2 linked regions of the Chlorobaculum parvum NCIB 8327 genome follow. The protein of the gene in region 2 interacts with the protein of the main gene of each other region in a pairwise test. Links are inferred from orthologs where the notes say so. Each region holds a gene or a part of one and is shown on either strand. Other genes may lie near its edges. The genes, in order: CPAR_RS05950 and acpP.

Region 1 (16,042 bases), 1.1 Mb from region 2 along the record:
CTGTAGAAATAAAAATAACGGCTCCCTGAGCTTACGGGAAACCGATGAGACAAAAAAACCGCAAGCGTTTACAGGCTTAACTTTACTTTTGGCATTGCCCGGATTTTATCTTTAATTACGCCCGCATATATAACCACCCCTTCATCAATGGTTATCAAAACATCAACGGGCATGCAAAAAAAACTTTTCAGCAAAACACTTCTTTCGGCGATACTGGCCATCAGCCTGATCGCTCCTGCTTCAGCAAAAGCAAAAAACGTTGCCATCGGCCTCAGAGGCGGAAGTGCCGGCATAGGAGGCGAGGTAACAGTCGGCCTGCTCTCCAGACTTAATTTCCGAAGCGGCCTGAACTTCTTCAGCTACGATGGCTCCGGCATAGAGAGCGAAACAGAGTACGACTACACGGTCAAACTCAGGTCGGTCCCGCTGTTACTCGACTATTATCCATTTGACAACGGGTTCAAGGTTACCTCCGGCATCTTCATCAATAACAGCAAAGTGACCGGCGTCGCTCAGCCCGAAGGGTTAATGCTTGACATCGGCGGGATAAAATACGAGATTCTGAGCATCGGTGATGTAAACGGTAAGATCGATTTCAGGAAAGCATCCCCGTATCTGGGAATTGGCTGGGGAAACGCTCTCAGCAAGGGCAGCCCTGTGAAAGTCACCGTTGATATCGGAGTTTTGTTCCAGGGCAAACCGAATGTCACGCTTGAGCCAACGAAAGATACGTCGCTCATTCCCGGATTCGATGACAGCCTTGAAAAAGAGACCGCCGATCTTAAAAAGGACCTGGAATACCTCCAGTACTACCCGGTTGTTTCCGTCGGCGTGGCTTACAGCTTCTGATCACACACCTCTTCAGCAGGGCTGACCATGCACGTTCAGCCCTGCTGCCTGATCTCCTTCACAGCTTTTCTGACATACTCTGAAGCATCGTCGAGATGCTGCATCGCCTGACGGATTTCATAATCGTCATCCGCATCGGCCCTTGCCCGTTCAAGGCGTTTGCGAACATCCTCGAGAGCATCGGCGGCAAGCTGAAGTGTGGATTCAACTGACATCTCATCTCCTTTTTTATTGAGCAGTTTCAAAACAAAATCCTTTCTTGTCAATGTACCGAATGGTAACGTCCGCTCCTGAAGAATAAACTCCAGAGCCGGCGCGGCGGTTATACATCCAAAGTCTTTCTCCTGAACACTACGTTACTGAACGATGAAAAAAATTGCATTGCTCCTGTTGCTGATTTTCGCCCTCTCGGCTCCCGCAGGCGCTGAACAGAATCCTGACTCCGCAGGCATCATCGAGGTTTGCATCGACAATATCCGCAGTTCCGACGGCACGGTCGGCGTCGCGCTGTTCAACACCAAAAAGGGATTCCCCGATAAAAGCGAAAGGGCCATCAAGGGCAAAAGCGTTCCAGCCGGAAAGCAGTGCATCGTGCTTTTCAAGAACGTTCCTTACGGCACCTACGCGGTCAGTGTACTGCACGATGAGAATGGCAACGGCAAAATGGACAAGGCGTTCCTCGGCATTCCGAAAGAGGGGTTTGGCACATCAAACAATCCGAAGCTGAAAATGGGCCCACCTTCGTTTTCGGACTCCCAGTTTGACCTTGCCCAGCAGAAAATAACCCTGAACATCAACATGAAGTACCTCCGCAACCCCGAAGAGAAAAAGTGAGGAGCTCGGCACCGGCCAAAAACATCGAAAATGTAGATTTTTCAAGCACACCTACAGAAATGTAGCCTTATCCATGAATTAAGATTATTGGAGGCGAACAGTAGAAAAATCGCCAAACGCCTACGCTTCAATAGTTTAGAACAAAAGCATTCTTCGCTGGCACAGTAATTGCATATAACAATACAAGAAAGGCACATTTCCACGGCACAAAAAAGGACTAATTATGACCTCTTTCAACACCAAATATGGCGAGCTCAAAGGCGTCGAATTCAGAACACTCTATTCGAATGGCAAAACCGACGGCTGCCTTGTCCAGGAGGAGAATGTGCTCAGCACACCCTACGGAGAGCTGATTCCGCAGTACGAGGCAGAAGACATGGGGCGCCGCCAGCTTAAACCTTTTTATTTCTATAAGAACGGCGCCATCAAATCGGTAGCGCTACAGACCCAAACCCTTCTTCGCACGCCGGTCGGAGGCATTCCTGCCGAGCTGGTCACCTTTTACGAATCGGGCAGTGTCAAGCGGGTTTTCCCGCTCGATGGCAAGCTCAGTGGCTTCTGGACGGCCAAAAACGAGTTTGAACTGGCTGAAGAGATGACCGTCGAATCGCCGATCGGCAGCCTTCGCGCCAAGTTCATCGCCATCCAGTTTTACGAAAGCGGCGCTCTAAAGAGCCTGACCCTGTGGCCGGGCGAGTTCCTGACGCTGATGACGCCGGCAGGTCAGATCAGGGTTCGCACGGGTATTGCATTCTACGAGGACGGCGCGATCCGCTCGCTCGAACCGGCAGGCGTGGTACAGGTCGAAACGCCCATTGGCACCATGACCGCTTATGACAACGATCCGCAGGGTGTGCATGGCGACCTCAATTCGCTCCAGTTCAGCCCGGAAGGCACCGTTATGGCACTCAAAACCATCGCAGAAGAGATCACCGTAACCGATCAGCTTGGCAACGCACACCGCTTCGCCCCCAGCCTGAAGGACAACACCTGCGGCGTCGAGCGCAAAATCGTGGTACCGATGAAAGTAAGGTTCAGCGAGGGAAGAATAGTGTTCGAAGACCGACAGGAGTCGTTCAATCTCCAGCAGTGCAAAATCGAAGTTAGGCCTTACGACCGCAAAGGCGACCCAGCATACTCCTGCGCGGGCTAAGCGGGTTCGGTTCCGAACAATGCCTGGGTGGCTTCCAGACCGGCCACCCAGCCTGTTGAAAATGCTGCTTGCAGGTTGAAACCACCCACCTCGCCCGCGTAGTCGAGCAGCTCACCGCAGCAGTAGAGGCGAGAGTTAAGCTTCGAGCGCATCGTTTTGGGATCGATTTCGCCAAGCGCAACCCCTCCAGCTGAGACTTCGGCCTGTTCAAGCGGCACCTTGCGCACCGTACCGAGCGGCAAACGCTTCAGCAATGAGACGATACGCTGGCGCTGCTGCTTTCCGAGCACGCTCATCGTCACCGTCTCATCGATTTTCGCCAAGCGCATAATTTCGTTGGCAAAAGCATTTGGAATGGTCTGCACCTCCCCATTCTCGTTCTCCGACTCACCAAGCTTTTCAGGAGCGACCGGCATCCGTTGGAGCACGGTACGCAAAAGACGGCTACCATGGCGAGAAGCCTGGTCGAGCAAAAACGAGGAGAGCGCCTGTTCGTTGTGACCGGGAAAGAGATCGATTGCAATCCTGACCTGAGCACCTGACGCCATCATGGAAGCCACGGAGCGCGACAGCGAGAGGCACGCCGGGCCGGAAACGCCCCGATGGCTGACAAGCACATCGCCGCGGCGCACATCACTCGCGCCGTCCGACTCGGCAACAAGCGCCACGTTACGCAGCGAAATCCCTACCAGCTCACGTCGCGGCGGTGCGTTGAACCAGAGCGGTGCGAGCGCGGGCAGCACACGAACGACGGTCTGCCCGGCGGAAGCCGCCAGCCTGACCCCGTCACCGGTGGTGCCCGACGAGCCCCATGAGGAGCCGCCAGCCGCCAGAATCACCGTATCGCCTTCGAAGCACCGATCTCCAGCGCAGACAATGCAGCCGCGGTCGTCACAGTCGAGACGATCGATTCGTGCGCCGGTTACGATCTCCGCCGCGCTGTCGCGAAGCATTCGCTGCATGAGCTCCAGCACCTCGGCGGCGCGACCCGATTCAGGAAAAACCCGACCGTTCTCACGCGCCATCGTTTTGAGACCATACCTGCCGAACAGCTCAAGAAGATCGGCATTGGAAAAACGGTGCACCGCGTGACGCAGGAAACGCTGCTCCTTTTTGTCGAAGAAACCGGTTTCGAGCAGATGCCGAACATCGCCAGCATGGGTAAGGTTGCAGTGTCCCCCCCCCGAAATAGCGATTTTGTTGCCCGGCTTCGGATTGCGCTCAAACAGAATGATGCGAAACTGCTTGTCAGCGATACCAAGCGCTCTTGCCTGTTTCCGCGCCGAAATCGCCGCAAGCATCCCCGAAGCCCCCGCCCCGACGATGAGCAGCACACGCTCAATTCCGTTCTTCTGCACTACTAACTCGATTTTTTAAAGAATCCAACAGATCCGTCGGATGAAAAGCTGTTATCAAAAAGGGCCGCCGCAAGGGACTGTGCCCCTACACTACTCGCTGCTGGTTGTCACCCTCATGCCGTCCTGCAACTCGTTCGGCGGATGCATCACCACGCGCTCGCCATCGCGGAGACCGTCGAGTACTTCGGCGTCATCGATGCCGCGCTGGCCGATGCTCACCTTGCGAGTTTTAGCCCGTCTGCCGTCGATGACGAACACTTCCCACTGCTGGCCGCTCCTGAAAAGCGCACTGACCGGCACCCTGAGCACCCGTTCGGCACTCCAGGTGACGATGCTGGCCTGAACGCGGAAATTGTCGCCGAGAAGCGGTTCCGGCTGGTCGAGCGTGGCAATGATGTTCACCCGCTTTTCCTCGATTCCGAGCGCGGAGGTCTTGGTGAACGCTGCCGGTTCGATGCGCGTCACGGAGGCCTTGAGCGTCCCCTTGCCGCCCCAGTCGTCGATAGCAACCGGATCACCGGGCTTCACACTGACGGCGTCCGAAGAGAGCACATCAATGACAACCTCAAGCTGCTCCGGATTACCGATCTCGACCAGCGGCGTACCGGCCGTCACGAATCGCTCGCTCTTGTCGGGAATGCGCAACACCCGGCCCGTCACCGGGGAACGTACCTCGACCGCCTTCGTGGCGATTTTCCGGTCGATGCGCGCCTCGGCGGCGACAGCCTGCAAGCGCGCTGCACGCACCGCCTCTTGCGCTGCACGCGCCTCTTTTTCAAGTACCGAGGCATCCTCCCGAGCAAGCTCGTGGCTCTCCTTCGACACCGCGCCCTCCTGATAGAGGCGGTCGTAACGCTCCGCTTTCAGACGTGCCTGGGCAAGCTGCACCGAAATCTGCCGCTGCCGCGCCTGGGCTTCGGCCACGGAAGCTGATGCCGAACCGGCCATTGCCGCCGCTTCGCGGTATTCCCGCGTATTCTGATCAGGCGGCAAAATCGAGGCCACCGTCATGCCGGACCGGACACTGTCGCCCTCCACCAGCCCGATCCGCAGCAGCTTGCCGGTCACCGGTGCGGCGATGGCAAAGCGGTCGATCACCCTGGTGTATCCCTCGTCTTCAAGCGTCACGTCGAGCGGCCCGTAGCTCACCTTTCCGGCATCGACCGGCAACGGTGCTGGCCGAAGCACCAGCGCGAGCAGGGCGATGACTACGACCGATGAAATGGCGACAATGCGCTGGGTTCTGCTCAATGGTTTCATCTCACTCCCTTGTTTTCAAAACGGCGATCAGGTCGAGCGTATGGATTCTGCGACCCACAATCAGACCCGTAACGATAGCAACCGTAACCATAACGGCAAAGGCAAAAAGAAAGTTGACCGGCGTAAAAACAAGCGGCATCCGGTACAGTTCCGAACTCAACGCTTTCGCCAGCAGAACCGAAAGCACGACGCCAATCGCAAAGCCGAGCGGAATGGCCGCGATGCAGAAAACTGCCTGCTCGCCGAGGAGGATCACGGCGATCTCCCGCTTGGTCATGCCGAGCACGCGAAGGCTCGACAGCTCACGCACCCGCTCCGACAAGGTGATGCGCGCACCGTTGTAGATCATCGCGAACGCCAGCACGCAGGCGAACGCTGTCAGGATGAAGGTCGAGGTGTTCATGCTTTTGGCGATCATCTCGTCGAAGCTCTTTTTCATGGCCTGAAGCATCATGACACCGGCAATCCCCGGCGTCTGCTTGAAGCGCTCGTACAACGCGATGCGCTTCGAACCGTCGAGCTTCAGCAATGCTGCGCTCAGCGCGCCGCCATCTCCGGCGAGGCGATTCAGCTCATCGATGCGAAGATACGCTGAAAGACCGAGAAGTTCGTCGATGGTTCCTGCCACCGGCACCTCCACCGAACGGCGCTCCCCCTGCAAAAACTCGACCTGTAGCACATCACCCGCCTTGACGTCGAGCAGGTCGGCCAGCGTGGTCGTCAAAAGCAAACCACGGGCGGGGAGATTCTGCAGCCGGTCATTGCTGTCGGTCAGGCGCTGCAAACCGTCGGTTTTCTGCAAGCCTTTCAGCGTTTGCCGCCGCGAATGGGAACCGAACCGCAGCCGAACCGGCTCCTCGCGATAATATTCCGCATCGAGCACCCCCTTCATCGACGCGAAGCTGAACGCGGTCGAAGGCGGCATGGCCTCGTTGAAAATCACGGTCACATCCTCCCGATGACGCGAGCCGAACTCCACCTCGCTCATGCGCTTGACCGAGTCGAAGGTGTAGCGGCTCACCACCAGAATGGCGATGGAGAGCGCGATCATGGTCACAGACAGAAGCGATTTGAACGGATGGCGCTCGATATTGCGCACGATGATTCGCACCGGCGTCGAAAACCGGCGGGCGATTTGCGGATTGTCGAGAATGCCCGGCTTGTAGATCGCTGGCGACTCGGGACGCATTGCCTCGGCTGGAGGGAGATTCACGGCCTTGCGAGCCGCATCGAGCGCTCCGCCAACCGCCGCACCGAAGCTCAGCAGCACCGCGGCCAAGGCGTTCTCCATCCGGAAATCATAGATCAGCCTGGGAAAATTATAGACGTCGCCGTACAGTTGCAGCAACTGCGTACCCAGCCACGCACCGCCTCCCGTACCGAGCATCACGCCCGCAACCGTCGGCACAAGCGCAAACCCGAGCACGTGCAGGCCGATATCCTCGTTGCTGTACCCCATCGCCTTGAGCACGGCGATCTGCTCTCGCTGCGTGCTCACCAGCCGCCGCAGGACGATGTTCAGAAGGAAGATCGCGACCGCCAGAAAAATGGTCGGCAAAACGGTAATTTCGATGCCGAGAATGCGGATTTCATCGGAGATAAAGCGGTCGGAAAGCTGCTGGTCACGCCCGTAAGCCCCGAGCGAACCGTAGCGGGCGAAGATCCTGTCGAGCTGACGGATCACCTCTTTTTCCGAAGCTCCGTGCGCCAGAGTCAACGCCATATCGTTGAACGCGCCGCTCATGTCAAGCGCCGACTCAAGCGCCTTGCGGTTCATCCAGAACACCCCGAATCGGCGGTTATCCGGGAAAAACGCGCCCGGCTGCACCTCGTAAATATACTCCGGCGACAACCCGACGCCCACGATCTGCAACCGCTTCCAGCGCCCGTTGATCACCACGCCAATGTGGTCGCCCGGCTGAAGGCGGTTCGCCTTCATGAACGGTTTGCTCACCACCACCTCCTCCGGGCGGGACGGATCGGGCATGCGCCCCGATGAAATGTACACGCCGTTCAGCGACGGCTCGCCCCGGTCGGGAAGCGACACCAGGTGCGCGGTCGCCGGTTCATCGAGCCCCGGAACATCCACGGTCACATCGGTCTGGATGCGCGTGCTCACCGTCGCCACGCCCGGAATGCGGCTCACCTTGCCGCGCAAAAACTCCGGCGCACGCTTGCACTGCATGAACAGATCGGCAAACCGGTAGCGGCTGTAATAATCGGAGCGCGACACCTCCAGCGAGTACTTCACATTGGTCATCGACACAAACACCGCAATCCCGCACAGCACCACTGCCGTCACCGCCAGCATCTGCCCCTTCATGTGCAGAAGATCGCGCAGAAGTTTCCGGTTGAGCTCTTTCATGGACAATTGCGTGTGGAGATTCTCGTATCAGCGTACATCTACAAGGTATCAACACCGAACCACAAAAAACCGTTTTACCGGCTGTTACGTATCAGCATAGTGTTGTCGCCATAACAGTCCAGCATCACCGTCATTGCGAGGAGCAAAGCGACGCGGCAATCCATGCCGCAATCAGCGAAGGCAAAAATGGATCGCCACGCCCCGACAGGTCGGGACTCGCGATGACGACTCTTCGTCATTTTTATCTTGATATTGATGACAGACCCGACGGCTGGAATTGGAAAATCTTTACATTCAGGATTGAAAGGATGATTGAACAGGCAGGCAAATAATCAAATCGAACTGATTACAAACAGGAGAAACTCATGGCTGATGCACCCTGCAAAAACTGCAAACTGCGCGCCAAATACGACCAGAATCCAAGCTCACTCGTCGGCCGATTCTGGCGCTGGCACATCAACTTCTGCCCCGGCTGGAAAGCCTACTTCACCTCGCTCCCGCAGGAAGAGAAAAAGAGGCTGGCTGCACAGTATGATTTCAGGAAATATCAGTAAGGCAGGATTGAAGAGATAGGCAAAAAAGCCCATTAGCGCGAAGGCAACTTCTTCGGCTTGCAAAGATTCTTCTTCTTTTTCGACACCCTCGCACATTTCTGGCAAATGTACCTAGGCTTTGAAACTGCTTCTACGATAGCAGGCATATTTTCCTCGATCTCCTTCTTGTCGAGCTTGCAGAGTTTATCGTCTGGTTTCATGTTGGCTAATACTCAGTTAACAGGAGGCTTTGGAGTAGTGCCAAAGGTGACGCGGAAACGCCATTCCGTTCAATGCCTGACTAGCTATTTGTCCCTTTCAGCGCTGACATAATAAAATCTTTTAATGAAAGACCACTGTTATCGAAATCAGTCAAATAAACGACCTTTCCCCCTTGGCGGTATGCATCTTGGAGCGGCCCCGCTTTCTTATCCAGTGTTAGAACAACCGATTGCAACGAGCGTGCTGCCAACGATATATCTGCCTCATTCTTGAATAATCTCGTTTTTCTTTTCTTATTTGCGCCTAACCTTGATTGTTGGGAATCAATGAATTTCATTTCTTCTTCGCTTGCCCAATAGCCAACACCCCAGCCGCCAACTCGTTGATCTGATGAGCTATGTTGCTCATCATAAAAACCAAAGTACGGACGAACATCAATATTACACGTTGCAATAGTCTGCTCAATATATCGACGCTTATGATCTGGTGTAGGTGGAATTTCAAACTCAGCCTCACGAGTCAGGTGCAATGCGAATTCACTCGTGGCAAGCTCTTTCATAAGGTCAATCTGACGATCAAACAGAAAGTCCCATACGTTATGGTCGATATAAATATCCATTAGCACAATACTAACCCTTTGCGAAAATTGATTATATGGTTTACCTATAACACGCCTGATTCTTGAGTTATGCCCTGATAATATACCTGAAAGAATCCCCTTCATCACCACGACAACTCCGAAGGCGAAATCTTCTCTTCATTCCGCCGATCCTCAATCACCTCCCCACTTCGCAACGTAATAACCCGGTCTGCCATGCCCGCGATGGAAACATTGTGCGTGATGACGAGCGTGGTGGTGCCGAGTTCGCGGTTGACTTTTTCAATCACTTCCAGCACGAGCTTGCCAGTAGTGTAGTCGAGCGCGCCGGTGGGTTCGTCGCAGAGCAGCAGTTCCGGGCGTTTGGCGACCGCGCGGGCGATGGCGACGCGCTGCTGCTCGCCACCGGAAAGCTGGGATGGGAAATGGTTAATGCGGTCGCCAAGGCCGACGAGGCGCAACGCTTCGTCTGGCGGCATGGGATTTTCGACGAGCTCGGTCACGAGCTGCACGTTTTCGAGCGCCGAGAGGCTTGAGATGAGGTTGTAAAACTGGAAGACGAAGCCGATGGAGCGGCGGCGGTAGGCGGTCAAGCCCTCCTCGCCCGAAGCGTTGATGTCCTTGCCCCGGAAGGTGACTTTGCCGGTATCGGGCACGTCGAGGCCGCCGACAATGTTGAGCAGCGTCGATTTCCCGCTGCCCGACGCGCCGAGCAGCACCACGAGCTGGCCTGCCCCGAAATCGAGCGAAATGTCGTGCAGAGCCTTGACGGTCACCTCACCCATCAGGTAACTTTTCGACACCCCATCGACGGTAAGAACGGATTGATGCGCTTGATCGATCATCGGCACAAACCTTCAGACATGGTTAAAAAAAACCTCTCCGAATCGAACCACTCCGCCGGAGAAAACATTCCTGAATGCTCCGGCATCCGCTCGATGGATTCAGCCGCGAGATTTGTATTTTCAGCTTTTCCATCGACAGCCGGAATCGCATGACACCACTTCTCTTTTTTATAGCGACCATCATCTTCGCCGCCGGGGCGGCTGCGGGCGCGGTTGCCGTCAACGTTCTCCGCAAAAAGCAGGACGGAATCTGCCGCGGCAGCGTGCGCATCGGTCCATCGACGGTCGCCGGACGCGGCGCATTTGCGCTCAAAGCGATCAACGAAGGCGACATCATCGAGCGCTGCCCGGCGCTTGAAGTGAACGAAAAAGACATCGGCGGCGAACTCTACAACTACGTCTTTTACGGCAGCGACGAAACCCGCAGACTCGTGGCCATGGGCTACGGCATGATGTTCAACCACTCCTCGACCCCCAACGTCGCCTACTACCGCGAAGACACCCCAACCGGCACCGAGCTGGTGCTCTACGCCCTGCGCAACATCAGCGAAGGCGAAGAGATGTACTACAACTACGGCGACGAATGGTGGAGTTCAAGAGGCGAAAAGGCAGATTTTTGACAGTTGACAGTTGACAGTTGACAGTTGACAGTTGACAGTTGACAGTTGACAGTTGACTATGGGAAATTGAATTTTTGAGCGCAACGAATCAAGGAAGGCCACAAAAACACCTTTCGGGGTTCGGACTTTGCTCTTCCCAAACTATCAACTGTCAACTATCCATTATCAACTAATCAAACCCTCGCTGCGAGAATCCGCCGCATCGCAGCTGCATCAAGCGGAGCTGCGTTACTCTTGCTTCGCGTTGTGGCGATGATCTCCTCGAAATCTTCCTCGCTCATCCCGAACTCGCCGAGACGCGGAAACGCGAACTGCTCCTGCCACGCTTCGAGCTTTGCGACAAGTTGCTCGCACGCTTCGGCTTCGCTCGAAAATGATTTGCCGGTGAGAATTCTGGCCGCGTTGGCAAATTTGGACAGGCCGACTGAAGGCTCCCCTTTTGCCTGAAGCTGGCGAATGTTCTCGCGGGTGGCTTCGGCGAGCAGCGTGGCGCAGAGCGTGCCGTGAGGGATGTCGAACAGGCCGCCGACCGACGAGGCGAAGCCGTGCACGATGCCTAGACCCGCGTTGGCCAGCGCGATGCCCGACATCAGCGCTGCGTAGGCCATGTCGGCGCGCACAGCAACCGAAGCCGCGCCGTCGCCGCTGGCAGCCTCGAACGAGCGGGCGAAGTGCTCCAGGCCACTGCAACAGAGCGCGTCGGTGTAGGCGCTGGCGAAAGGCGAGAGGTAGGCTTCGAGCAACTGGGTGAAGGCGTCCATGCCGGTCGAAACCGTCACCTCGCGCGGCAGGCTCACCATCAGCTCCGGATCGATAATCGCCACATCGGGCACGAATGCCGGATGGCGCAGCGAGCGCTTGAAGCCACCCGGCCCGACGCGGCTGATGACCGAGTTGTTCGTCACTTCGCTGCCGGTGCCCGAGGTGGTCGGCACAGCGATAAACGGCACTTTGCGTCCGTCGTGCAGCAATACGCCCGGACGTCCTTCGATGAAACGCTCGACCGAATGGTGCTGGAGCAGCATGCCCGAAATCGCCTTGCCCGCATCGAGCACACTGCCACCGCCGATTGCCGCAACCGCATCGAACGGGCGCTTGCGCCCAAGCTCCACGGCATGGTCGATCAGTTCAGGCGACGGCTCGCCCGCGACCTCCAGAAGTTCGACCTCGATCCCAGAGCGATGAAACTCTTCCAGCAACCCCGAAGCCGCTTCGGAGCGCCGAAGCGTGCTCCGGCCAGTCACCAGCAACAGAGTGCGGCCGTATGCCGAAACGGATGAAGGCAGGCAAGAAAGCTTGCCCGCGCCGAAATGGATGCGCGGCAACGGCAGAATGGAAAAATCGAGGTTTTGCTCACTCGACATTGCTGTACCTCCCCTGACGAATCAACAGTTTACCGCACTGCGGGCAACGCGCCGTCCGGCACGGAATGCCCTGCACCCAAGGCTGGCGGTGGCCGCAGTGCAGACAGACGCAAGCCGCCTCCCCCTCCGCCGCTTCGTTCGGACAAGGCTGGTCGATGTTACCACCCTCGATGCAGATAGTCTTGCCGCCCACCAAGGCGTCGGCAACCTTTTTCCGGGCGGATTTGATGATGCGCCCAAAGGTCTGGCGGGAGACCTTCATCTTTTCAGCCGCATCGGCGTGGTACAGCCCATCAAGGTCCGCAAGCCGCAGGGACTCGACCTCATCGAGCGTCAGCACCACATTCTGCTGGCGCTCCGGGCGCACCCCTTCGGGGAGAAAGCAGGTCACTTTGGGAACATCTTCGACAGAACGGCAGCTGACCGGTCTGCCCGCGCGCTGGTTTTTCATAGATCAGCCGGTATCGTTTAAAGCAGGAAGGCCGTCGCAGTGACGACACACCGGGACAGCCTTTCAAGTGTAATAAGCGGTTCGAGAATATTCAGCTGGGTTTCAGCCCCGCGGACATTCAGACCTCTTACATTTCATGTTGCCCCGGCTTTCAAGCCGGGTAGCACCACCTTGGTATGAAATATCCTTCAGCCCTCGACCACTTCGGTTTTCACCTCGAAAGCCGGGGGTTCCATGATGTGCTTCTTGACCGCGCAGAGGTTGGCTGCGTTGATAACCGCATCCTTGTACTTTTCCGGGAAGGTCGGCGGAACCTCGATGGTCAGGGTAATCTTGCCGATACCGCGCCCACCCGCTTTAGGCTCGTGACTCTGCACGATTTTTATGCCGTCGGTCGGAATCTCGCGGCTCTGGCAAAACGAATAGACGTAGATGCCTGCGCAGGTGCCGATTGAAGCGAGAAACAGGGCAAAAGGCTCGGGGGCAGAACCCTCGCCACCGCCGTGAACGGACTGGTCGGTCTTGATGGTAAATCCTCTGAATTCGGCGTTAACCTTTTTACCGCCGCCGAACGTCACGATCAAATCACTGGCCATAGATGGAAATGTCTTTAGCTTGAAGTTAAAATTCCGTGTCCAAGTATAACGATATAGCAATTGATTAGCAACGTGCTGAAAAAATCACCGAGTGCAAACGGGCACTACGCTATCGCCGAAAAAAGACCTTTGAGCCACAGCGCCGCCACGAACCACACGGCAATCTCCACCAGCTCGCTGCACGCACCGAGCACGTCGCCCGTGATGCCGCCGATCTTGCGGTGACTCAACCAGCCGACGAAGAACAGGGCGACAACCGAGCCAAAGAGCAGGATCGACGATGGGACGACCTGCCAGTCGAGCAGCACGAAAAGCAACACGACGCCGGAGACCGAGGCGACGAGCAGGTGCGGCCAGCCCGCATCCTCGACAAACGCCGTAGCCGTACCGCCCTCACTGCGGGCGTAAGGCATCCTCGCGGCAAGCAGCACCTGCGCCGTGCGCGACAGGACGACTCCGGCGGCGATCATGCCGTACGCTCCGGCGCGGGCCAGTTCAAGCAGACAAATCCACTTGAAGAGCATTACTCCGATGAGCGCCAGCGAGCCGAACGAACCGACGTTGGGGTCTTTCATGATTCGCAACGCCGCCTCGCGGTTTCGCCCACCAAAAAAGCCGTCGGCGAGATCAGCCAGCCCGTCGGCATGCAGCCCGCGAGTGAGGATGAACCCGCCCAGCAGCGCGAGCACGGCGGCCAGCTCCGGCCATCCGGCGCCCATTCCGGCGCGGGCAAACAGCACGACGATGCCGCCGATGACGAGCCCAACCACCGGAAACCAGTAGAGCGACGAACTGAACCGCTCGGCGTCACGCCCCGGCACCGGCAGCACGGTCAGCGTCCGGAGCGCCGTCACGAGTCCGCTCAGCATCTCAGGCGAGCTTTTCGACAAATTGCTTCACCCCGGCAGCGAACGCGGCAGGCTGCTCCTCCTGCGGAAGATGAGCGCAATCGGGGATGACAAGCAACTCCGCACCCGGCAGCTCCTTGGCCAACCGGAAGCTCTCCTCGGTTTTGACTGTCAGGTCGTGCTCACCGGTCACCACGAGCGACGGCGTCGCGACCGAAGGCACGCGCTTGTCGAAATGGAGTCGGTGCGTTTCGAGAAACAGCTCCCAGAAACCACGCGACCAGTCGCCAACCATAAAGTCATTTCTGAAAGCGGCAAGCGTCTCGTCCGAAAGGCGCGACTTGACGTGCCAGAATCCCCTGGTGTTTTTGTCATACAACTTCGCGATGAGCAGTTTCATCAGGCGTGAAAAGACCGGCCGCATCGCCTTCATGAAGGGCTTTACGAACGACGGCACCTCGCTGTTGGCGTAGCCGCTGTAGATCATCGCGCCGACGAGCACAAGGCCCTGCACGCGCTTCGGATGGCGCATGGCGGTGAGCAGCGCCAGCGTGCCGCCAGTGGAGTTGCCCACCAGCACCGCGCGGTCGAAACCGAGCTTGTCCATCAACGCCACGACGAGATCGCTCTGCGCCTCCGGACTGTAACGCACCTCGTTGTTGCGCTTCGGCAGCGAGCGCGAGGTCAACCCGAATGCAGGGCGATCGAAAATCAGCACCGTCGCCCCTTCAGAGAGCGGCTTTGTCACGTCGTACCACGAGCGCATGCTCAGAAAGCTGCCGTGCAGCAGCACGACGTAAGGCGGCTTGCCACTGCCGTAGAGCTTGTAGTGCACCCTGAAACCGTTGCAGTCAATAAACTTGCTTTCACTGTCGGCGCGCTGCCGCTGTATGTCGAGAAAAGAGTCCATGTTACTCAGTCGTTTTTGCCGGAAACTCCTGCCGAACTGAAGGTAGCCATTTCGTTGTAGATTTTCAGCGACGCCTCGATCACCTGCATCGCCATCGCCGCACCGGTGCCCTCGCCGAGCCGCAAATCGAGATCGAGGATCGGCCTTGCACCGAGCTTCTGCATCACCGCGCGGTGGCCCTGCTCATTGGAGAGGTGGCTGAAAAAGAGGTAGTCGCTCACCTTGCATGAGAGCTTGATGGCGCACACCGCCGCCGAGCTTGAGATGAAACCATCGACGACCACTGGCATCCCGACCGACGCCGCCCCGAGAATCAAACCGCAGATGCCCGCAATCTCGAAACCGCCCAGCGCCGCCAGCACTTCGAGCGGCGTGGCGAGATTGGCGCGATTGACCTCGATCGCCTTTTCGATCACCGCAATTTTGTGATGGAGCCGCTCGTCGTCGATGCCCGTGCCGCGCCCGGTGATTGCATTCACCGACATGTCGAGCAGCACCGAGTAGAGCGCCGTCGCGGGCGTCGTGTTGGCAATGCCCATCTCGCCGGTGGCAAGCAACTCGTAACCCTGCTCGCGCGCCTCAATGGCCAGCTCCGCACCCGCCATGATCGCCTGCAAGGTTTCATCGATACTCATCGCCGGGCCTTCGGCCATGTTCGCCGAACCGTGCTTCACCTTGCATCGGCGCAGCATCGGATGCTCCGCGAAATCGTGGTTCACCCCCATATCGACAACTTCAAGATCGGCCCCGGCATGGCGCGACAAGACGTTGATAGCCGCCCCGCCGCCCAGCATGTTGTACACCATCTGCGGCGTCACCTCGGCAGGAAACGCCGACACGCCCTCGGCTGCCACGCCATGATCGCCCGCAAAGCAGAACACCTTCTTTTTCGACAGCGAGGGCTTGCTTGTGCCGGTCGCGATACAATATTTCATCGCGATCTCTTCGAGCCGCCCAAGGCTCCCCTGCGGTTTGGTCAGATCATCGAGATGCGCCTTGACGGCGGAGGTCAGGTTCATATCGACAGGCTTGATGGAAGCGAGAAGCTGCTGAAAACGGTCGGTCATAGAAGTTGAATTACAGTTTTAGATTCAGGCGGGATTCATCCCACTGGACATTCAATAATCTTACATTCATGTTGCCCCGGACTTTAGTCCGGGGTTGATTGTTTGAGAACCAAAGGCAGTCCGCTGCACAGTAGATACGCCTGCGTAGCGCGTTCGGCCACCTTGCGAT
Region 2 (11,931 bases):
TTGAAAGCTTATCCCAACTGTTGCAGAATATCCGGGGTGACGGTGTCTGCGCCTCGCGAGGCTGCCAGATTTTCGGCTTTGCGTTTGAGTTCGCGGCCAAAGGAGATCTGGCTGATGAACGGGGCTTTTTTGACGATACCGTCGAGGATGGCATTGGCTTCGGGCGTCCATTTGAGCGGTTTTGCGGGGGCCGCCGCCTGCTGCCGCCGGGTGATCGGCAGGAAGTTGAAAAGCGTGTCGTAGAGGGCGTTGACAATCTCCTGGACCAGCCAGACCACACCGCTGTGGCCCATGAAGGGGGTGCCGAGCGCACGGCGCACGATGGGGCCGGGGAAGCCTGCCGGGATGAAACGGGTTTTGGCGTCGAGTTCGGCGAGGTAAATCTTGTCGGGCATCCGTCCGTAGAGGAATTGCGGCTGCTTCGCTTTGATCTCTTCGCGCACGGCGTTGTTATCCGCCGTCGCCGAGTCGTGGCTGAAGAGGCACTGCATTCCGAGTTCGTCCGCGAGCACGCGCTTGATGCCGTCGGCGTAGCTTTTGCTGGCCACGACGCCGAAGCGGATGGTCGGGAACCACTCCGACTGCGGCCCGCGCCACAAGTCCCATAGCGGGCTGAGCGTGGTGCGCTTCTCCTCCTCGATGAACTGCACCGCCTCTTCCTCCGTCCCGCAAAGGCGTCCAACTTCCTCGATGAAGCGGTCGGTCTCCTCGATGCCGAACGGCGCGTAGAGCACCGGCCTGCCCAGCTTTTCGGCGAGCGCCGCGCCGAATTCGCGGTACATCACCACGACCGCCGCCGAGTTTTTCAGCTTCGCGATGTCCGCCGCTTTTGACTCGAACGGATAGACGTGCCGCACCGTGCCTCCTGCGCCCGCGACGAGGCGTTTGAGTTCCGCGAGATCGGCGGGGCTGTTGAAGCAGCCGTAGGTCGGGCCGATGATGCTCACCGTGCCCGGTTCGATCTGTGCCGGTTGGCCGTCGTCGAACTGGTCGAAGAGCCACGCCAGCGCCCGGTCGCGCCCCTGCCACTCGTTCTGGCCGAGCGAGTCGGAGGCGAAGAAGCGCACCGACGGGTACTTCATGGCGAGCATGTTCTGGTGGTCGCTGCCGATCATTTCGCTCTCGGCGCTGGAGACGAGGATGAGCTGCTTGCCGGAACCCTTCAGCTTGTCGATGGTCTCCTGCACGATTTCGGAGCTGCCGGACGAGGAGATTTCGCGCTCGGTGAGGCTGGTGGGCGTGAGGTTTTCGAGGTAGGGAATGGCGTCGGTGTAGTCCATGACGGCCACGCCGGTCAGATTGTAGCAGCCAACCGGCGCGTCGGCGATGACGTGCACGTCGTCGAGCGCGCAGAAGGTGTTGACCGCGGCCCAGTAGGCGCTGGCGGTGGATTCGTCCCTGACGGTTTTTGCCATGATCGGTAGAATGATTTCAGGCGCCACCCGGCTCAGCGGACGGGTAGCGGAACAACAAGAAAGATAGACTTGAAAGGTAGGTAATTATGTGCCTAAGAATCAAGGTTCAGGGCGTTCAAGTGAAACCGGAAGTTTGCCGCTCGGCACGAGTTCACCTTTGAGCGTTTTGATGACAGCGGCTTCCGAATAGTCGTTCGAGCTGTAAGCGCACAGCGCTGTGCCGATTTCAGGGAATGCCGTGAAGATGTAGGGCGTGCCGAACGAGACAAAGATAATCGGTGTCCCCTGCTGCAGGATGGCCGGGAGGCTGCGCACAAAGTCGCGTTGCAGCTCGGTGAGTCTGGAGGACGTGGTGCTCGACCAAGCCTGGATGCCGGTGGTCAGGACAACCGCGTCGGCTTTCGAAAGCAGCATCGAGGCTTCCCGGAACGTCTTCGCCCCGCTTGCCGGAGTGAGCCGTATGCTGGAAACTGCATACTCCCTGCCAAGCCTTTTGGCGAAGCTGCTGCCAAACGTTTCGCCAGGGCGATCATTGAGCATGATATTGACGACCCGGGCGCTGTCCGGCAGGCTGAGCGGCAGCATCCTGTCGCGGTCGCGAACCAGAGTGAGCGATTTCTCGGCCAACCGTTCGGCAACCTTGGCGCTTTGCGAAGTGCCGATCAGTTCATGCAGCCGGGAGGGATCGACCAGCTTCTGGCGGTCGAGGCCGACCCAGTGCTTGACCAGCAGAATCCGGCGCACCGATTGGTCGATGCGGCGTTCGGAGATTTTGCCGCTTTCCACCGCGGCGCAGACCGCCTCGAACGTCCGCTCGGGATCTTCGGGATAGAGCAGAATGTCGTTGCCCGCCTCCACCGCCTTGACGGCGACCTCCTCGGGCGTCAGGCCGCCGCTTTGCAGCGCCTTCATGTTCAGGGCATCGGTGACGATGAGGCCGTTGAAGCCGAGATCCTTGCGCAACAGACCGGTGACGATCTTTCTGGAAAGCGAGGCAGGTTCGAGCGATCCGGTCAGTTTCGGCACGGCCAGATGGCCCACCATCACGCTCATTACGCCCTGCGAAATGGCTGACCGGAATGGTTGCAGCTCGTAGCGTTCGAGCCGTTTGCGATCGCCTTCGAGCACCGGCAGGGCCAAGTGGCTGTCAACCGTGACGTCGCCATGCCCCGGAAAGTGCTTGGCCGTAGCCACCAGTCCGTTGGACTGCATTCCGTCGATGAAGGCCGCCGACATGGTGTTGACCAGCGGAATGCGGTCTCCGAACGAACGGGTGTTAATCACCGGATTGGCCGGGTTGATATTCAGATCGACCGTGGGCGCATAGTTCTGCTGGATGCCGACAGCCCGCGCCTCCCGGGCGATGATTTCGCCCATGCTGCGTGCCAGTTCGGGATCTCCGGCTGCGGAGACGGCCATCGCCGCCGGGAACTCCGTCGCGCCGTCAAGCCTCATGGCAAGGCCTCGCTCCATGTCGGCGCTCACCAGCAGCGGCACGGCCGACAGGTTCTGGAAACGGTTTGCCAGCCTGGCGGCGCTTTCGAGGTCGCCCTTGAGGAACATGATGCCGCCGATTTTGCCCTCTGTCGCGAGGCGGGAGATGAGCCGGTACTCTGGATCGTTGTCGCCTGTATAACGGGCATAGACCTTCGCCACGATCATCTGCCCCACCTTTTGCCGGATGCTCATGCCTTGCAAGGTCTGTTCGACCCACGGCAGTTCAAGATTGAAAAGCTGCTTGATGTCGGTCTCTTCAGGCGTGTAGGGCGCAACAGTGGTGGTTTTGGCCGTGGCCTGACCGGGTTGCAGCATGGACGCAAAAAGCAGAAAAAGCGCTACGGCAGAGGCGAGTCGGAAACGCATGGTTTGGCAGAGCTTCTGAACACGGTTGTTCTGTTCGGGCAAACGGTACTGATTACTGTGTGGGAAATCTATGAAACATATCCCTGAGGAAGAAACGGGAAATCGCGGCGGGGAGGTTGGAATGGTGACAAAAAAAGAGGCTGCCCCGGTAGTCTCTCCGGAACAGCCTCGATCTGGAATGGCTTCTGCTGAATGGCAAATCAGAGCGGGCAGCAGATGTTGAGCTGGCGCGAGGCCTGCGCTTCATCGAGCCGCTTGACCGGCGTGGTGACTGGCGCTGACTTGATGATGTCCGGATTCGACTTGGCCTCCTCGGCGATGGCGATCATGGCATCGCCGAAGGCGTCGAGCGTCTCCTTGGCCTCGGTTTCGGTCGGCTCGATCATGAGCGCCTCGCTGACGATGAGCGGGAAATAGACCGTCGGCGCATGATAGCCGTAGTCGAGCAGCCGCTTGGCGATGTCGAGCGTGCGGACGCCGTGCTCCTTTTTCTGGTGGTCGCCCGACAGGCAGAACTCGTGCATCACCGGGCGCGGATACGGAAGCGCGTAGTGCTCGACGAGCCGCTGGAGCAGGTAGTTGGCGTTGATGATCGCATTTTCCGACACGCGGCGCAGACCCTCGGCACCGAGCATCCGGATGTAGGTGTAAGCGCGCACCAGCACCGAGAAGTTGCCGTAGAAGTTCATCATGCGGCCAATCGTGTCGGGCTTGCCGGAGTTCAGGCGGTAGCGCGTCTCGCCGTTCTCCTCGACCTTCTCGACCACCGGAACCGGCAGGAACTCCACGAGCCGCTCGCTGACGCCGACCGGGCCGCTGCCGGGGCCGCCACCGCCGTGAGGCGCGGAGAAGGTTTTGTGCAGGTTGTAGTGCATCACGTCGAAGCCCATGTCGCCGGGGCGGGTGATGCCGAGCAAGGCGTTCATGTTCGCGCCGTCCATGTAGAGCAGACTGCCGTTGCCGTGCACCAGCTTTTCGATCTTCGGCATCTGCTTCTCGAAAATGCCGACCGTGTTCGGATTGGTGAGCATCAGCGCGGCCACCTCGCCATCGAGCTTGGCGCGAAGGTCGGCCATGTCGGTGCAGCCCGATTCATCGCACTTGACCGACACGCACTCGTAGCCGCCGAGCGCCGCCGACGCCGGATTGGTGCCGTGCGCCGAATCGACCACGAGCAGCTTGTGGCGCGAGTTGCCGAGCTTTTCGTGATACTTCTTGATGAGCAGAATGCCGGTCAGCTCGCCATGCGCGCCCGCCGCCGGTTGCAGCGTCACCGCCTTCATGCCCGCGATCTCCTTGAGCATCTCGGCCAGCTCGTACATGAGCTGCAACGCGCCCTGCGACGTCGATTCCGGCTGCAACGGATGCATCGACGCGAAACCCGGCAGGTCGCTGGTGTAGTCGTTGATCTTGGGATTGTACTTCATGGTACAGCTCCCGAGCGGGTACATGTTCTTGTCAACGTGGTAGTTCAGGTTCGACAGCCGCACGAAGTGGCGCACCACCTCGCTCTCCGGCATCTCCGGAAGTTCAGCCGGCTCCTTGCGCAGGAATTTCGACGGCAGCAGTTCATCCGCCGGGCGTTCGTCAATATCAAGCGGAGAGAGGCAGTAGCCCTTGCGACCGCTGCGGGAAAGGTCAAAGATCAGTTGTTCTTTCATGGACAGGCCTTGATTGAGAGGCTTCATCGGGTCGCTGCGCACGAGAGCAGAACGACCTGCATAAATTAACGATGTTCCCGGTCGAAATCGCTCAGGCCGGAAGGTTCACAATATACGCATTTTGGGGCGTGTGTAAAGAGGGGGGAGGGCATGAAACAGTTACAATGCCATCATGTCGCATGGAGAGGACGAATGTTCAATAGTATTGAATAGAAATTGGATTGATCTCGGATTTTTAGCAAGTTTGAAAATTAGACGTAATCTTTGAAATAACCCAGAGAGGAATGTCGTCGGGCTGCTTAAATCATAGTTACGCATTATGATTCACCTCAGAATGTGTAACGAGTTTTTTTCTCATACATATGAGAATCTGTATCGATAAGCTAAATATGATTATTGATGGCAAAAGAGGAATTTGAAAAACTTGTTGCTTCTTTGTATGAGAATTATAAAAAGGGACGAATAAATAGATTAAGCGACTCAACTCTTTATGAGTGGTCTGATGTAGAACGGCTATACAGCTTAATTTGCATGCTCAAAAAGAGTGAAAATAAAAAAAATCTATATCTTTTAGTGAAAGACTTTATTTCGATATATGTCACATGTGTTGAGAGACGGGATTATGGTTATGATTTTTTAAATTTTGATAAAATATTTAATGCAATCTCTACTCTAAAGTGCAGAGAGTCTCTAGAGTTATTGCGATTCTTTAAAAGAAAGCTGGTTGATAAGGGCTTTTCTGAAGAAGTTGTTGTTCTGATAAATAAGATAAAAAAGAAGCAGTACGAGTGTGCTTTTAGTGAGTATCTCAATTCTTGGCATAATTTGCGACGGCTTGGTAGGTTGATTGTTGCATGGATTACTAAAGATATTTATGGTTTATTTTTTGGCTTATTATCTTTGTTGGTTTTATCAATATTTTTTCTTTTGCCAAATAATGTCTGCCAAGAGTGCGCAGTTTTCGCTTTTGACAAAAATGCATACTCATCAAACTGGCTTATAAATCATGCGTTAAATGTTATAGTTTTATTTTTTTCTTTAAGCGATAAGGTGGATGTTTCTCCTTTAAGTTTTTGGGGTATTTTTTTGTTGGTCCTTGAGAGGGTGCTCTTTTGGGTAATTGTTGTCAAGTATTTAATTAAAGAAATAGAGGAGAGGTATTTATAATATGGTTAAAGACGTGCGAATACTTGAAAAAGTGACAAAGTATTTTGTCTCAGTGTTTTTTAGATTAATACTGGTTTTTTATGGCGCTGCTCTTCTAATGCTTTATGGGTATGTTTTTGATTGGTATTATTATCTTTATTTTTTGGCATTCTATGTTTTTATTTTTATAAAATCATCAGGCCGCCAAGATCAATTTCGTTCTCACTTGAGACTTTTAAATGACTATCTTTTAATATTCTTAGTTTTGTATGGCAGGAATATGGAATTGCCCGTAAATTACGTTTATGCTGTAATGCCGGTAATAAACTCGGTCAATCATTCCGGAAGATTTAGAAATCCCCTCCTGTATGTTTATAACTTCTTTTTTTTGCTTTTGCTCTTTTATGTCAACAATTGTGAGATAGCGTTTACCCGACTAGGCTTTACTTCCATTATTTTATCGTATTTAGCCTTGGTAATATTGGCTGAAATGAGTGTATTGCGCTCTATAGAGAGGGACTTTATTGATGATTTTGTTGAAGTTGCTGAGGGCTTTGCATTAAGAAGTTATATTGGAAAAAGCTCTATTCAGATATACTCCGAATTAATGCAAAAAATCAATAATTCTCCACTTCGTTACGTCTTGAAGATGAGGGCCATATATTGCTTTTATTTAAAAGAGCAAGATTTTATTTTTTTAAATGCCTCAAAGCTTGTAAGTGACATAAAGTTTGACAATCCGGACAAGGTTCTTGCCAGCTTAGAAGACCCATTTCCCGTTTCCTTTGATCATCCGGTTTCCATTAATGGAGAGCTTTGCGCTAATAATTCTGTATTTCTTTCTGCAATTCATGATAAAAAATATATCTTCTTAATTCTTCTTGATTATAAATACGCTTTTAAAGTTTTGCGCCCAGTTGTGCTGTATAGCTTGCTTCGGCCAGTTTTGGATAGGGCCATAAATTATATCGACCTCAATCGAGAAATATCTATAATGAGGGTTGATATGATGAAAAAAGTCGCTGATAAGTATTCGTATGTGATGACTGCCATAAAATCAATGCACTCTATAAGGCAGCGACTTTCCCCGATAAAAACTATATAACAATGCAGGAAAAGTATACGGCTATATCTGATAGTGATCCAAGAAAGAATGATTTCAGAAATCTACTTATTGAAGAGGAAATCAATGCTAGGAGAGAAATGGGTGAAATACACACGTTGGTGACGAGAGTGTTGGAGAAATCGAGGAATCCTTTTCTGCCAAATGCGATTGATAATTATGATTTGGATCACTTGCTAGCCACTTGTCGTTTTGTCTATCAATCAATCTTTGGAAGAGTTCCTTCTGTGAATGTTTGCGAGGCAGATGATTTTTGCTTAATACAATATGACGCAGACGTTATGCGTACAGCATTATATGATATATTATATAATGCAAAAAAAAGTGGTAAGGGCGAGCCTGTCGTTGATGCATCATGCGAAAATGGCTATTTAACATTAAGAGTGAAAAATATGGCAAATTGTCGTGATGAGGACAAGGCCATGATTAAAGGATATAATCAAGGAGTTCGCTCTGAGATAATGAAAAGGAGTTCTTCAGGCTTAAGCATCATCTACGAATTGCTATCCAATATGTCAATAAAAAGTGAGATTGATTGTATGGATGGATTTTTCATTTTTAAGATAATCATTCCTGTTTCACATGAGAGTACTAATCGTTGAGAACGAATTTGCAGAGTTAAAAAATGTATTTGAGGCGGCAAGTTTATATTACTTTGAATCAAAACTACAATACGATGTTTGCGGCCTGTCGCAGCACCTGAAAGATTATATCGGCGTCACTTATTATGACTATATATTTGTCGATATAGATTTATCTGTAAATAGTGCAAAAGATGGCTATGGGGTTATTTTTGACCTTATTTATGACTATGGTGTTTCTTCAGGCAATATCATAGTTATGACAGGTCATAATAAGATACATGAAGAATTAAAGATCAAGGGACTTCCTGCGCTACAGATTTTATCAAAACCAATTGATATGGATGAGGTTTATTATGCATTGAATGGGGGAAATGAGCTATAACCTATATGTGGAAAAATATAAAGCGTTTTCTGTTATCCGAAGAAATGGGTCCTTAATCTTAAATAACTTTATAGTTTAGAATGAAATCTTAAGACTTTGTTCAAAGCAGTGCTATTCGGATTACATTTTCTTAACGCAACCCAGCTGAAGTTTTAGGAACATACTTTCATGCATGAATCTGGCGGTTGCTCCTTGTGTCGATAAGTAGCGCTTGAGGTTGGAAGGGTTATCAAGCGATTTCGTCGTCGATTTACACAGAGGGGGCGCTGGTATTTTCATGACTCTGTAGCCTGATGGAACGGATTCTCGTTTTCCAGCCTCTTCATAGCTTCTCTGGCGGCGAGCTGTTCAGCATCCTTTTTTCGTGGTGCGGTGCCCTTGCCGAGCGGTATGTCGTTGCAGGAGACTTCGATGACGAAGGTCTTTTCGTGCTCCGCGCCCTCTTCGGCAACCACGGTATAGACCGGTTGCGGGAGCTGGTGAGACTGGCTGAACTCGATCAGTCGGCTTTTGTAGTTGAATTCCGCTTCGACGATCCGGTTCAGATCGACCATGGTGATGACGTGGTTCATGATGAAGCGCTTCGCTCCGTCGAGCCCCTGGTCGAGATAGATCGCTCCGACAAGCGCCTCGAAGGCATCGGCAAGCGCCGAGTCGCTGGTGCGGATTTTCTGCAGGTTGGCTGATTCGCCGATAATGAGATGCTCGCCGAGTTTGAGCTCGCGTGCAAAGGCGGCCAGTGCCTTGCGGTTAACAATTTTAGCGCGGTTGCTGGAGAGGTGCCCCTCGTCGCTTTCGGGGTAAAGCCTGAACAGGTGTTCGGAAATCAGCAGGTCGAGCACGGCGTCGCCGAGGAATTCAAGCCGCTGGTTTGATTCGGGGCGCTCGCTTTCGCCTTGATGGTCGTGCAGTAAGGAACGGTGAGTAAGAGCGATACGGTAGATCTGGCGACGGCTGCAGGGGCGTCCGGTGAGGTGCTCCAGATGGCTGAGGGTTGCGGCAGCGAGGTCAGGGCTGTTGGCGTCCGTTGTGCCCCCATAGGGTTCATTGGACGCCTCTGAACGAAGGAGCGGCAGTGACGTTAACTTTTGCCACAGGTTCCCCATCGTCGAGCCATTTGCGGTCAGGCCGCCGGGGCTTTCCTGAAGATCAGGCAGCCGTTGTGCCCGCCAAAGCCGAAGCCGTTGTTGAGCGCGTACTCGATCTGCCGCTCTTTCGGCGTGTTCGGGGTCACGTCCACATCGATCTCCGGATCGAGATTGTCGATGTTGATGGTCGGAGGCACGGTCTGGTTCTGCAGGGCCAGGATGCAGGCGATCGATTCAACGACGCCAGCCGCGCCAAGCAGGTGACCGGTCATCGACTTGGTCGAGCTGATGCTGAGCTTGTAGGCGTGATCGCCGAACAGCTTCTTGACAGCCTTGATTTCAGCAAGGTCGCCCAGCGGAGTGGCTGTGCCGTGCGTGTTGATGTAGTCGATTTTGTCCGGCGTGATACCAGCCATGTTCAGGGCTGTCTTCATCGCGCTGAGTGCTCCAAGGCCTTCCGGGTGAGGAGCGGTCAGGTGATACGCATCGGCGGATGCGCCCATGCCGGCGATTTCAGCATAGATTTTCGCGCCGCGCTTGACGGCCGATTCGTAAGTTTCGATCACCAGCGAGCCGGCGCCTTCACCCATTACGAAGCCGTCGCGATCAGCATCGTAGGGACGTGAAGCTGTTGTCGGATCGTCGTTTCGGGTCGAGAGTGCCTTGGCCGAGTTGAAACCCGCTACGCTCATCGGTGTGATCGCTGCTTCGGAGCCGCCGCATACCATGTAGTCGGCCATGCCCATCTGCAGAATCATCACCGCGTCCATGATGGCGTGCAGGGAGGTCGCACAGGCCGAGGCGGTTGCGTAGTTGGGGCCCATGAGGGTATTTCTCATGGAAATCTGTCCTGCAGCGATATCGGAGATCAGCATCGGGATGAAGAAGGGGCTTACCCTTCGGGGGCCTCTTTCCAGGTATTGCCTGAACTGCTGATCGTAAATAGTCATGCCGCCTGTGCCCGAACCGTGTACCACGCCGATACGGGTTGGATCGATCGATGGCAGGTCAAGCCCGGAGTCCTTGAGGGCCTGTTCGGCGGAGATGACACCGTACTGGCAGTATGGATCCATGCGAGAGGCTGATTTCCTGTCGATGAAATCTTCGACATTGAAATCTTTCAGCTCGCAGGCGAACTGAGTGGCAAAATCGGTCGCGTCGAAATAGGTGATCGGTGCAGCGCCGCTTTTGCCCGCCATGAGGGCGTTCCAGAAGTCCGCTGCCGAATGGCCGACAGGCGACAACACTCCAATTCCGGTAACGACGATTCGTTTGAGTTCCAGACCCATCTGTTCAGATTTTACGTTATTCAGGCAGGGGTATGCCCTGCCTGAAAAGAATGCCGCTGTTCTTACTTCTTGTTGACGATGTAGTCAATCGCCTGCTGAACGGTACCGATCTTCTCGGCATCTTCGTCAGGAATCTGCACGCCGAACTCGTTCTCGAGTTCCATGATCAGCTCAACGGTATCGAGCGAGTCTGCACCGAGATCATCGGCAAACTTGGACTCAGGGGTGATCTGATCTTTGTTGACACCCATTTTGCTGACGATGATGTCGTACACTTTATCTTTGATTTCGGCTGCGCTCATAGCACTGTTCTCCGGATTAATGGTTGATGTCGATTACAAAAAAGCACGTTCGTTAATATACGAAGAAAACGCCACCGGGCAAACTGGCGCTCGGAGGCATCAACGGCGGCCTGCACATGCAATTGAATGCGTTGCTAAGTCGCCGTTGGGCAAAATGTTAGCTTACATGTACATGCCACCGTTCACGCTCAGCACCTGCCCGGTGATGTAGGCAGACTGGTCACTGGCGAGGAAGGTCACGGCATCGGCGACGTTCTGTGGCGAGCCGAACACGCCCAGCGGAATGGCTGCGAGCATCTGCTGCTGCACCTCTTCGGAGAGTGCGTCGGTCATCTTTGAGGAGATGAAGCCAGGGGCGATGGCATTGGCGCGGACATTGCGCGAGGCGAGCTCTTTGGCGACCGATTTGGTGAAGGCGATCACGCCGCCTTTCGAGGCCGCGTAGTTTGCCTGTCCGGCGTTGCCCATCAGGCCGATGATCGAGGCGATGTTGATGATCGAGCCGGAACGCTGCTTCATCATGGTGCGCGTGGCGGCTTTGGTGCAGTTGAAGGTACCCTTGAGGTTGACTGTCAGCACGGCGTCCCAGTCCTCTTCGCTCATGCGCATCAGAAGGCCGTCGCGGGTGATGCCGGCGTTGTTGACGAGAATGTCGATACGGCCGTTCTCCTTGGCAACGTCGTTGAAGACGTTCTGGCAGGCTTCGGCGCTGGTGACGTCGAGCTCCTTGCAGGTGACCTTCGCGCCAAGCTGCTTGAGCGCCTCTTCGGTTTCGCTCAGCCATTCGGCCTTGACGTCACCGATCACGATGTCGGCGCCTTTGGCAGCCAGGTCGAGGGCGATCGCCTGACCGATTCCGCGGGCTGCGCCGGTGATGATCGCCGTTTTTCCTTCAAACATGGTCATAATGGTATTCTTTCGTTTTGCTTAGGCTTAATTGCGCGCGGCGTCCACCTGATCGGCGGTATCGACGCCTGCAATCGAGGCTGCCTTGCTGATTCTTTTGATGAGTCCCTGAAGCACCTTCTGGGGGCCGACTTCGACAAATTCGGTGACGCCGGCATCGACCATCGCCTGC

Evidence for each region.
Region 1: the proteins of acpP (region 2) and CPAR_RS05950 interact in binary tests that used the Escherichia coli proteins (3 or more experiments, as listed by UniProt). The link is inferred for Chlorobaculum parvum NCIB 8327 from one-to-one orthologs.

The regions. Positions count from the first base shown.
Region 1 is NC_011027.1:1,272,381-1,288,422, forward strand. What follows is about bases 12,863-15,632. They hold CPAR_RS05950 (alpha/beta fold hydrolase), read right to left. Parts: upstream 14,807-15,632; coding sequence 13,919-14,806; downstream 12,863-13,918. Other genes in these bases: CPAR_RS05940 (OsmC family protein), read right to left, coding at 12,863-13,048; cobS (adenosylcobinamide-GDP ribazoletransferase), read right to left, coding at 13,153-13,917; cobT (nicotinate-nucleotide--dimethylbenzimidazole phosphoribosyltransferase), read right to left, coding at 14,812-15,632. Outside these bases: CPAR_RS10630 (hypothetical protein), read left to right, coding at 172-849; CPAR_RS05880 (hypothetical protein), read right to left, coding at 885-1,064; CPAR_RS05885 (DUF2141 domain-containing protein), read left to right, coding at 1,216-1,683; CPAR_RS05890 (hypothetical protein), read left to right, coding at 1,907-2,836; CPAR_RS05895 (BaiN/RdsA family NAD(P)/FAD-dependent oxidoreductase), read right to left, coding at 2,833-4,194; CPAR_RS05900 (efflux RND transporter periplasmic adaptor subunit), read right to left, coding at 4,285-5,454; CPAR_RS05905 (ABC transporter permease), read right to left, coding at 5,456-7,819; CPAR_RS05910 (hypothetical protein), read left to right, coding at 8,185-8,373; CPAR_RS10635 (hypothetical protein), read right to left, coding at 8,654-9,301; CPAR_RS05920 (ABC transporter ATP-binding protein), read right to left, coding at 9,298-10,017; CPAR_RS05925 (SET domain-containing protein), read left to right, coding at 10,167-10,637; CPAR_RS05930 (iron-containing alcohol dehydrogenase), read right to left, coding at 10,811-12,001; CPAR_RS05935 (DUF134 domain-containing protein), read right to left, coding at 11,991-12,452; more of CPAR_RS05940, read right to left, coding at 12,641-12,862; more of cobT, read right to left, coding at 15,633-15,873; cobU (bifunctional adenosylcobinamide kinase/adenosylcobinamide-phosphate guanylyltransferase), read right to left, coding at 15,957-16,042. UniProt on the Escherichia coli protein: The physiological role of BioH is to remove the methyl group introduced by BioC when the pimeloyl moiety is complete. It allows to synthesize pimeloyl-ACP via the fatty acid synthetic pathway through the hydrolysis of the ester bonds of pimeloyl-ACP esters.
Region 2 is NC_011027.1:136,946-148,876, forward strand. Bases 9,234-11,931 are described here. They hold acpP (acyl carrier protein), read right to left. Parts: upstream 10,854-11,931; coding sequence 10,614-10,853; downstream 9,234-10,613. Other genes in these bases: rnc (ribonuclease III), read right to left, coding at 9,234-9,280; fabF (beta-ketoacyl-ACP synthase II), read right to left, coding at 9,298-10,551; fabG (3-oxoacyl-[acyl-carrier-protein] reductase), read right to left, coding at 11,016-11,753; fabD (ACP S-malonyltransferase), read right to left, coding at 11,787-11,931. Outside these bases: bchZ (chlorophyllide a reductase subunit Z), read right to left, coding at 9-1,415; CPAR_RS00645 (glycoside hydrolase family 3 protein), read right to left, coding at 1,515-3,320; aminomethyl-transferring glycine dehydrogenase subunit GcvPB, read right to left, coding at 3,479-4,939; CPAR_RS00655 (hypothetical protein), read left to right, coding at 5,339-6,106; CPAR_RS00660 (hypothetical protein), read left to right, coding at 6,108-7,190; CPAR_RS00665 (hypothetical protein), read left to right, coding at 7,193-7,810; CPAR_RS00670 (response regulator), read left to right, coding at 7,791-8,174; more of rnc, read right to left, coding at 8,450-9,233. UniProt on the Escherichia coli protein: Carrier of the growing fatty acid chain in fatty acid biosynthesis.